One region of the Neobacillus sp. DHD-1R genome, then DNA from elsewhere that is predicted to be linked to it. Evidence: predicted binding sites of a transcription regulator. Region 1 holds the regulator's gene; the other holds the start of a gene.
What was found. Region 1 encodes CtsR, which represses protease genes until heat stress. Its sites were predicted from a motif close to ATGGTCAATAAAGGTCAAACA; they were not measured.
Positions count from the first base shown of each region.

Region 2: a site for CtsR is predicted at 4,031-4,051, ahead of clpP (ATP-dependent Clp endopeptidase proteolytic subunit ClpP). Genes of this name have one in related genera too.

Region 1 covers NZ_CM173232.1:5,309,466-5,314,940, reverse strand. Annotated here, with positions in the region: rRNA gene AC3ANL_RS26205 (23S ribosomal RNA) at 1-1,663, shown strand, start outside; rRNA gene rrf (5S ribosomal RNA) at 1,740-1,856, shown strand; gene AC3ANL_RS26195 (CtsR family transcriptional regulator) at 2,240-2,701, shown strand; gene mcsA (protein-arginine kinase activator protein McsA) at 2,727-3,275, shown strand; gene mcsB (protein-arginine kinase McsB) at 3,277-4,347, shown strand; gene clpC (ATP-dependent protease ATP-binding subunit ClpC) at 4,365-5,475, shown strand, end outside.
Region 2 covers NZ_CM173232.1:1,034,027-1,039,501, forward strand. Annotated here, with positions in the region: gene rapZ (RNase adapter RapZ) at 1-885, shown strand, start outside; gene AC3ANL_RS04780 (gluconeogenesis factor YvcK family protein) at 882-1,868, shown strand; gene whiA (DNA-binding protein WhiA) at 1,984-2,943, shown strand; gene AC3ANL_RS04790 (HPr family phosphocarrier protein) at 2,999-3,256, shown strand; gene clpP (ATP-dependent Clp endopeptidase proteolytic subunit ClpP) at 3,368-3,973, opposite strand; tRNA gene AC3ANL_RS04800 (tRNA-Arg) at 4,179-4,250, shown strand; gene rpoN (RNA polymerase factor sigma-54) at 4,589-5,475, shown strand, end outside.

The sequences.
Region 1 (5,475 bases):
GACTGGTGGAGCGCTTAGAAGTGAGAATGCCGGTATGAGTAGCGAAAGATGAGTGAGAATCTCATCCACCGAATGCCTAAGGTTTCCTGAGGAAGGCTCGTCCGCTCAGGGTTAGTCGGGACCTAAGCCGAGGCCGAAAGGCGTAGGCGATGGACAACAGGTTGATATTCCTGTACCACCTCTTTATCGTTTGAGTGATGGGGGGACGCAGGAGGATAGGGTAAGCGCGCTGTTGGATATGCGCGTCTAAGCAGTTAGGCTGGTAAGTAGGAAAATCCGCTTACCGTGAAGGCTGAGCTGTGACAGCGAGGGAAATTTAGTACCGAAGTTCCTGATTCCACACTGCCAAGAAAAGCCTCTAGCGAGATAAAAGGTGCCCGTACCGCAAACCGACACAGGTAGGCGAGGAGAGAATCCTAAGGTGAGCGAGAGAACTCTCGTTAAGGAACTCGGCAAAATGACCCCGTAACTTCGGGAGAAGGGGTGCTCTTTGGGGTGAATAGCCTCGAAGAGCCGCAGTGAATAGGCCCAGGCGACTGTTTAGCAAAAACACAGGTCTCTGCGAAGCCGCAAGGCGAAGTATAGGGGCTGACGCCTGCCCGGTGCTGGAAGGTTAAGAGGAGGGGTTAGCGCAAGCGAAGCTCTGAATCGAAGCCCCAGTAAACGGCGGCCGTAACTATAACGGTCCTAAGGTAGCGAAATTCCTTGTCGGGTAAGTTCCGACCCGCACGAAAGGCGTAACGATCTGGGCACTGTCTCAACGAGAGACTCGGTGAAATTATAGTACCTGTGAAGATGCAGGTTACCCGCGACAGGACGGAAAGACCCCGTGGAGCTTTACTGTAGCCTGATATTGAATTTTGGTACAGCTTGTACAGGATAGGTAGGAGCCTGAGAAGCCGGAGCGCTAGCTTCGGTAGAGGCGTCGGTGGGATACTACCCTGGCTGTATTGAAATTCTAACCCGCACCCCTGATCGGGGTGGGAGACAGTGTCAGGTGGGCAGTTTGACTGGGGCGGTCGCCTCCTAAAGAGTAACGGAGGCGCCCAAAGGTTCCCTCAGAATGGTTGGAAATCATTCGTAGAGTGTAAAGGCACAAGGGAGCTTGACTGCGAGACCTACAAGTCGAGCAGGGACGAAAGTCGGGCTTAGTGATCCGGTGGTTCCGCATGGAAGGGCCATCGCTCAACGGATAAAAGCTACCCCGGGGATAACAGGCTTATCTCCCCCAAGAGTCCACATCGACGGGGAGGTTTGGCACCTCGATGTCGGCTCATCGCATCCTGGGGCTGTAGTCGGTCCCAAGGGTTGGGCTGTTCGCCCATTAAAGCGGTACGCGAGCTGGGTTCAGAACGTCGTGAGACAGTTCGGTCCCTATCCGTCGTGGGCGCAGGAAATTTGAGAGGAGCTGTCCTTAGTACGAGAGGACCGGGATGGACGCACCGCTGGTGTACCAGTTGTCTTGCCAAAGGCATCGCTGGGTAGCTATGTGCGGACGGGATAAGTGCTGAAAGCATCTAAGCATGAAGCCCCCCTCAAGATGAGATTTCCCATAGCGTCAAGCTAGTAAGAACCCTGAAAGATGATCAGGTTGATAGGTCAGAGGTGGAAGCGTGGCGACATGTGGAGCTGACTGATACTAATCGTTCGAGGACTTAACCAGTTTTAAAGCGAACTTGAGTTTTACCACTTCTTCTGTATTATCTAGTTTTGAGAGAACGATCTCTCTAATTTTATAGTCTGGTAATTAAGGCGAGAAGGTCACACCCGTTCCCATACCGAACACGGAAGTTAAGCTTCTCAGCGCCGATGGTAGTTGGGACACGCGTCCCTGTGAGAGTAGGACGTTGCCAGGCACGACAAAAAGACAACCTGTAATGGGTTGTCTTTTTTTGCCTAAAAGGCTGAAATTATGGCTGAGTGGAAAGTAAAAAGGGAAAAGCGGAAAGTAAATGGCCAAAAGCGGATAATAAACTATAAAACCATCCTATTACAATATAGAAAGTTATTTTTAACTCCAAAAAGAGGAAAATGAACCATTCTTGTCTAAATTAGAATGTACTTCTTTTCCATGAGTAAAAATAGTCGAATCGGTCTTTGACGTTTTTCTTATCCATAATAGGTTTCACAACCGTGAAATTTGGAGAAAATCAATAGTAGTGAATCGTTGCATCTCAAAAAAATTTTCAGTATAATTAAAGTCAAATATAGTCAAAGTCAGAAGTTGGGAGGTGGGAAGATGAGAAACATCTCCGATATAATTGAAAAATATCTAAAACAGGTTTTGGAAATGAGCGAGGAGGACCTTGTTGAAATTAAACGAAGTGAAATAGCGGATAAGTTCCAATGTGTTCCTTCACAAATTAATTATGTAATAAATACTCGTTTTACAATTGAAAGAGGATATATTGTTGAGAGTAAACGAGGCGGTGGTGGGTATATTCGAATTATGAAGGTTCAATCCCACGATTTAGCCCATTTAATTGATCAATTGCTATCACTTATTCAGAGCCGGATTAGTCAAACAAGTGCTGAGGATGTCATTGTTAGGCTTGTCCAAGAGGAGGTCATTACAAAACGAGAGGCCAAAATTATGTTAAGTGTGATTGATCGCTCTGTCTTATACATTGATCTCCCATACCGTGATGAATTAAGAGCTAGAATGTTAAAAGCAATGTTAACATCTTTGAAATATAAATAATTAGTGCAGCCGGAGAGGTGAAAAGATGATTTGTCAAGAATGTAATCAAAGGCCTGCGGCACTTCATTTTACAAAAATAATTAATGGTGAAAAAACAGAAGTTCATCTATGTGAAAAGTGTGCTCAGGAAAAAGGTGAAATGTTTATTTTTAATGGAGAATCTGGGTTCGCTTTTAATAATTTATTAGCAGGATTATTAAATATCGACCCTTCCTTTCAAAAGCCAAACCAAAATCCATTCCAGCAGGAGGAAGTCCTTCAATGTGAAAATTGTTCGATGACCTTTCAACAATTTTTAGAAGTAGGCCGTTTTGGCTGTACTCATTGTTATGAAACATTTAAAGACCAGCTTAAACCCGTGTTAAGGCGCCTTCATAGTGGGAACTGGACCCATAATGGTAAAATTCCGAAGAGAATCGGAGGCGGCATTCATCTTCGTAAACAGCTTGAAGAGTTAAAAAGTACGCTAAAGGATGCCATTTCGCAGGAAGAGTTTGAGAAAGCAGCCGATATTCGCGACGAAATACGAACTATAGAGAAACAATTAGCTGCAAGCGAAGAGGGAGGGGATTAACGTGTCGCTTGAACGTTTTTTCAATCAGGCTGTCAGCTCCTGGATGAGCGAAGAAGGACCAGATTCGGATATCGTCCTAAGTTCCCGGATCCGCTTGGCACGAAATTTTGGAGCCTATAAATTTCCAACTGTTTTTTCACACGAAGAAGCAAAAACGATTATTGTAAATATGGAAGAAATTTTAAATAAATCTGATCTTCAAGAGTTTGGGAAAATGGAATTGTTGAAAATGGATGAAATGCAGCCTCTTCAAAAAAGGGTATTAGTAGAAAAGCATTTAATTAGTCCGCAGCTTGCTGAAGACTCCCCATATGGTGCCGTTCTATTAACCGAAAATGAAGAAGTTAGTATTATGATAAATGAAGAGGACCACATTCGAATCCAATGTTTGTTTCCCGGATTGCAATTAGCGGAAGCGCTTCATGCCGCTAATGAAATAGATGATTGGCTGGAAAGCAATATTCATTACGCTTATGATGAAAAACACGGCTATTTAACAAGCTGTCCGACAAATGTTGGAACGGGTCTCCGTGCTTCTGTAATGATGCATTTACCGGGGTTAATTTTAACCCAGCAAATTAACCGAATTATTCCTGCTATTCATCAATTAGGTCTTGTTGTGAGAGGGATTTATGGTGAAGGAAGTGAGGCATTAGGTAATATTTTTCAAATTTCCAATCAAATTACTCTTGGAAAGTCTGAAGAAGATATTAGTCGTGATTTAAAAGGTGTTGTGAGTCAGCTAATTTCACAAGAAAGGTATGCTCGGGAAGCATTACGAAAGACTTCGAACATACAATTAGAAGACAGGGTATTCCGCTCCTTAGGAGTGTTATCTAATAGCCGGATTATTGAATCCAAAGAAGCAGCCCGCTGCTTATCCGATGTTAGACTCGGAATAGATATGGGGTATATAGATAATATGCCTAAGACCATTTTAAATGAATTAATGATTTTAACCCAGCCGGGTTTTCTGCAGCAATATGCTGGCGGTCCACTAAGGCCTCATGAAAGGGATATTAGAAGGGCCGCGTTAATTAGGGATCGAATAAAAATGGAGAATGAAAAATAGGTGAGGAGGAAGAGAATATGATGTTTGGACGTTTTACAGAAAGAGCACAAAAGGTTCTTGCTTTAGCCCAGGAGGAAGCCATCCGCCTTGGACATAACAACATTGGAACTGAGCACGTTTTATTAGGGTTAGTTCGCGAAGGAGAAGGCATTGCCGCCAAGGCACTATACGGTCTTGGATTAGGTTCTGAAAAAATCCAAAAAGAAGTAGAAAACTTAATTGGCAAAGGACAAGAGGCTTCTCAAACTATTCACTATACTCCTAGAGCAAAAAAGGTAATTGAATTATCAATGGATGAGGCACGCAAATTAGGTCACTCCTATGTGGGGACAGAGCATATTCTCCTTGGTTTAATCCGTGAAGGAGAAGGGGTTGCTGCCCGGGTGCTTAATAATCTGGGTGTTAGCTTAAATAAGGCACGACAGCAGGTGCTGCAATTATTAGGTAGTAATGAATCTGGTGGACATCAAGGTGGGGCTTCTGTTAGTGCTAATACGCCAACACTTGATAGTCTTGCTAGAGATTTAACCGCCATTGCCCGCGAAGGAACCTTAGACCCTGTTATTGGCCGTGGTAAAGAAATTCAACGTGTCATTGAGGTCTTGAGCCGCCGCACCAAAAATAATCCGGTGTTAATTGGCGAACCAGGTGTAGGGAAAACAGCCATTGCCGAAGGTCTTGCCCAACAAATTGTGAACAATGAAGTACCGGAGATTCTCCGCGATAAGCGGGTTATGACACTTGATATGGGGACCGTTGTTGCAGGGACTAAGTATCGTGGTGAATTTGAGGACCGTCTTAAAAAAGTAATGGATGAAATTCGCCAAGCGGGAAATATCATCCTATTCATTGACGAACTGCACACATTAATTGGTGCTGGCGGTGCGGAGGGTGCCATTGATGCCTCCAATATCTTAAAGCCATCACTTGCCCGTGGAGAGCTTCAATGTATTGGTGCCACTACGCTGGATGAATATCGTAAATACATTGAAAAAGATGCAGCGCTTGAACGACGCTTCCAGCCAATTCGGGTTGATGAACCAACAGCAGAAGAATCGATTCAAATCTTAGCGGGATTACGCGACCGTTATGAGGCCCATCACCGTGTATCTATTACCGATGAAGCCA
Region 2 (5,475 bases), 1.1 Mb from region 1:
GGTTCGGCAAGTGACATTCAGATGGTGATTATTACTGGAATGTCTGGTGCGGGAAAAACTGTAGCCATTCAGAGCTTCGAAGATTTAGGGTTTTTCTGTGTCGATAATTTGCCTCCGACACTGCTCCCCAAATTCCTAGAACTTATGAAGGAATCAGGGAATAAGATGAATAAAGTTGCCCTCGTCATGGATTTAAGAGGAAGAGAATTTTTTGAACATTTATTTAAAGCATTAGATGAATTGGCAGAAACTTCTTGGGTGGCACCGCAAATTTTATTTTTAGATGCGGATGATGCCACATTAGTCCGTCGATATAAAGAAACAAGGCGTTCACATCCTCTGGCACAGTCTGGTCTTCCGCTTGAAGGCATCACGCTGGAGCGGGAACTTCTTGAAGAACTAAAAGGCCGGGCACAAGTGATTTACAATACTTCCCAGATGAAACCACGGGAACTTCGTGAGAAAATATTAACGGAATTTACGGCAAATAAACAATCATACTTCACGGTCAATGTGATGTCGTTTGGTTTTAAGCATGGGATTCCCATCGATGCCGATCTCGTTTTTGATGTACGTTTCTTGCCTAACCCTCATTATATTGATCACATGAGACCTAAAACTGGCTTGGATGAAGAAGTTTACAGCTATGTTTTAAAATGGAACGAAACACAAAAGTTTTTGGAAAAGGTGACAGACTTGCTTCATTTCATGCTTCCTCATTATAAAAGGGAAGGTAAAGCACAGCTTGTCATTGCGATTGGTTGTACTGGAGGGCAGCATCGGTCAGTGGCATTAGCGGAATATATTGGCCGATTTTTCCAAAATGATTATAAGACCATTGTTTCTCACCGTGACATTGAGAGGAGAAAGGATAAAACAACATGAGTAATTACGGACAGCCTCGGATTGTCGTCATTGGCGGAGGGACAGGATTACCCGTATTATTGCGAGGTTTAAAACAATATCCTGTCGATATCACTGCCATTGTGACAGTCGCGGATGACGGTGGCAGCTCTGGCCGCTTGCGTGAGGATTTGCATATACCTCCACCAGGCGACATTCGCAATGTGCTTGCATCACTGTCAGATGTTGAACCGCTCGTTGAGGAAATGTTTCAGCATCGTTTTAAAACATCAAATGAACTTTCAGGTCACTCACTTGGAAATTTAATTTTAGCAGCGATGACCTCCATTACCGGGAATTTTGTTCATGCCATCCAAGAGATGAGCAAAATTTTAAATGTGCGCGGAAAGGTCTTGCCTGCTGCGAATCAGAGTGTAGTCTTACATGCGGAGATGGAAGATGGTACAGTCGTTTCGGGAGAATCAAAAATTCCGTATTCAGGAAAAAAAATTAAAAGAGTCTTTTTAACATCAAAGAAAAATATTCGTCCTTTGCCCGAGACACTTCAAGCGATTCGCCAAGCCGACTTAATCATTATTGGGCCGGGAAGTTTGTATACAAGTATCCTACCCAATTTGCTCGTTCCTCGCTTAGGGGATGAAGTGTGCCGCTCGCATGCGAAGAAAGTATATATCTGTAATTTGATGACGCAGGCAGGAGAAACCCACGGCTATACGGCCAGCGATCATGTGAAGGCGATTTATGATCATATGAGTTGTGCGTCTATTAATACCATTCTTGTTAATAATGAAGAAATTCCACCAGATATTCAACTCCGCTATAATGAAGAACTGGCCGATCCAGTCCTTTATGACCTGCCACAGCTTTCTGAGCTCGGGCTTGAAGTTGTCCATGCAGATATTGCCTACCAGGAAAATGGGGCATTAAGGCATGATCCCAAAAAGGTTGCAAAAATTTTATATAATTTGCTGATTGATGAAACCAATAAGCGTTATCAAGCGTAGATAGGAATGGGCAGATTTTATAAGGTAAATAAGTTATAATTAGTTACAGTGTATTGATAACAAAATAAGGCAATGTTTTTATTGATCATTGTTTGGTTTATAAGGTGGTGAGGGGATGTCTTTCGCTTCGGAGACGAAAAAGGAATTAACTAACTTGGAAGTGAAAACATGCTGCATTCAATCTGAACTATCGGCGTTGATTCGCATGAACGGTTCCCTTTCCTTTTCAAATCGCAAGTTAGTTGTTGATATTCAAACAGAAAATGCTGCGATAGCTAGAAGGATTTATACATTATTGAAAAAGAGTTACCAAGTACAGGTAGAGCTGCTTGTTCGAAAAAAAATGCGCTTGAAAAAAAACAATGTCTACATTGTTCGTTTAGCTGAGCAGGCAAAGGAAATTCTTGAAGATACGAAAATACTTGGCGAAGGCTTTACCTTCATTCATGATATTTCACCAGACCTAATAAAGAAGAAATGTTGTAAGCGTTCTTACCTTCGCGGTGCATTTCTTGCCGGAGGTTCTGTAAATAATCCGGAAACCTCTTCCTATCATTTGGAAATTGCTTCGCTTTATAAAGAACATAATGATTCTTTAAGCGAATTAATGAATACATTTGATCTTAATAGTAAAACGCTTGAGCGTAAAAAAGGGTTTATAACTTACTTAAAAGAAGCTGAGAAAATTACTGAGTTTCTAAATATCATCGGGGCCCATAATGCCTTGCTCCGCTTCGAGGATGTCAGAATTGTTAGGGATATGAGAAACTCCGTCAACCGGCTTGTCAACTGTGAAACCGCTAATCTTAATAAAACGATTGGGGCCTCGATTAGACAGGTGGAAAACATCCGCTTTATTGATGCCACTGTTGGATTGCAGATCTTACCTGATAAGCTTAGAGAAATTGCGGAACTGCGCGTTCAATATCCTGACGTTACCTTAAAAGAATTAGGTGAAATGGTTTCCGGAGGCTCAATCAGCAAATCAGGAATTAATCATCGTTTAAGGAAAATCGATGAAATCGCTGACAAGCTTCGAATGGGAGAAATGGCCTCAAGAGGTCATAGTTTGTGAAATAATGAATTAGTTTCAAGTAAATAAACAATAAATACTAGGAGGAATTATTATAATGTTGGCTAAAGAAATAGAAGTAAAATTGAAAACGGGTTTACAAGCACGCCCTGCAGCACTTTTTGTACAGGAAGCGAATCGATTTTCTGCTGATATCTTTCTAGAAAAGGATGGCAAAAAGGTTAATGCGAAAAGCATTATGGGATTAATGAGCTTAGCAGTAGGCTCCGGAGTCGTCATCAATATCATTGCAGACGGCGATGATGAAGAAAAAGCCATCAACGTTTTATCTGATTTTATTCAAAAAGAACAATAATTAAAAAGGATTTGGCCCATTCCAGGCTAAATCCTTTTTTTTAGTCGATTTTTGAAAAGCATGTTAAAATGAAAAAAAGCAATCGACTTGAAAGCCGATTGCCGTTTATCCTTATTTTTTCTCAGGTGTATCAGTAAGTTTACGTGTAATGATATTGTCAATAAGACCGTATTCTTTTGCTCTTTCAGCTGTCATGAAGTTATCACGATCTGTATCACGGCTAATCACTTCAAGTGACTGGCCAGTGCGTTCTGATAAAATGCCGTTTAATTTTTCACGAAGGAATAGAATACGTTTTGCGGCAATTTCGATTTCAGTTGCCTGTCCTTGTGCACCGCCAAGTGGCTGGTGAATCATGACTTCAGCATTAGGCAACGCGTAACGTTTGCCTTTTTGACCTGCAGCAAGTAAGAATGCACCCATTGATGCAGCCATACCAATACAAACAGTCGATACATCTGCTTTAATATATTGCATGGTGTCATAAATGGCCATCCCAGATGTTATGCTTCCACCAGGACTATTAATATAAAGTGTTATATCCTTTTCAGGGTTTTCTGCTTCAAGGAATAATAACTGCGCCACAATGCTGTTGGAAACATTGTCGTCAATTGCGCTGCCAAGCATGATAATCCGGTCTTTTAATAGACGGGAGTAAATGTCATATGCTCTTTCGCCGCGGTTTGTTTGTTCAATAACTGTAGGAATCAAATTCATTTTTCTTCCTCCTTTGATTAGAAAAGGTAAATGCTTATGTATTAGTATCATACACTGATGGTCAATAAAGGTCAAACAAATAGCCTTTAAAATGTTCGACAACTTTCACTACATCATCATAACCATTTTACCTCATTTTAAAACCTATTCTATGCTTGCAAAATAGGGGAAGGTAGCATATAATAGAAAAGTCGCTAATATTTATGCGCTCGTGGTGCAACGGATAGCACGTAAGCCTCCGAAGCTTAAAATGTGAGTTCGATTCTCGCCGAGCGCATCCTGAAAACCCTCTGTTTATTGCAAACAGGGGGTTTTTTTACTTTATTTATTTGATTTTGTGCTACTTTTTGGTGCTTTTGTGCCAATTTAAGGAGATTTTGTGCGGATTTTAATGTGTTTTGTACCATTTTCAAAGGGTTTTGTACCATTTTCAAGGTGTTTTGTACAAATAGACAATTATTCCCAAAAATAGACCGATTTTTCAAAAGAAGTAAAGTTCCAGACTAAAAACTTTATTTCTTCAAATTTTTTTATTTAATGGGCCCTTCCTCATTTCTCATTTTCTAATACACGAAAAGCTTTCAATCGTGTAAAATAGGAAAAGGGGGGATACGAATGGACTTAAGAGCAGGCTTATGGCAGCAGCAAACATTAAAACTAGCAATGACGCAGGAGTTATCTCAAGCCATTGCATTATTGCAATACTCCGCACAGGAACTGACTGCTTTCCTAGAAGATAAGGCATTGGAAAATCCCTTACTGCAGATTGAAAATGACAATGTCAACCCAGTGAATCCCCTCATTGACCGCAAACGAAAGAAGCACCAAAAAGGGGAAAAAGATTGGATAGACCAGATTGCAGACAAACCATTTTCGCTTGAAGAATATTTAATCTCTCAAATAAAAATAACCAATTTATCGGCGGAACAGTTAAAAGTCATCCGTCACCTTATACAAAGCCTTGATGAAAACGGTTACTTTATTGGAGACCTTGAGGAAATCGCTCAACATCTCAAAGTGGACACTGAACTTGTGGAGGAATGCCTAGCTGTAATTCAAACATTGGAACCAGCAGGGATCGGGGCACGAGACCTCCAAGAGTGCCTGTTGATGCAAGTTTATTATAAAAATCCAAATAATGAACTGGCTCAAAAAATCATTTCTGACTATTTCGTTCTCTTTGCCGAAAAGAAGTGGAAACAAATTTCGAAACAACTGAAAATTTCTTTAAAAGAGATTCAAGATATTTTTGATGATATTCAACAGCTTAATCCAAAACCAGCGGCCATGTTACGCAATGAAGCAACCACCTACATTATTCCAGATGCGGTTGTGGAACAAACCCCTCAGGGTCTAACCGTACGGATGTTTGATGATTCTCTGCCAAGGATCAGCTTTAATGAACAATATTTACAAAAGTTTAACAATAAAGACCAGCAGGTGAGCCGTTTTTTGCAGGATAAGGTGCAGGACTACCAATGGATCTTAAAAAGCATCGAGCA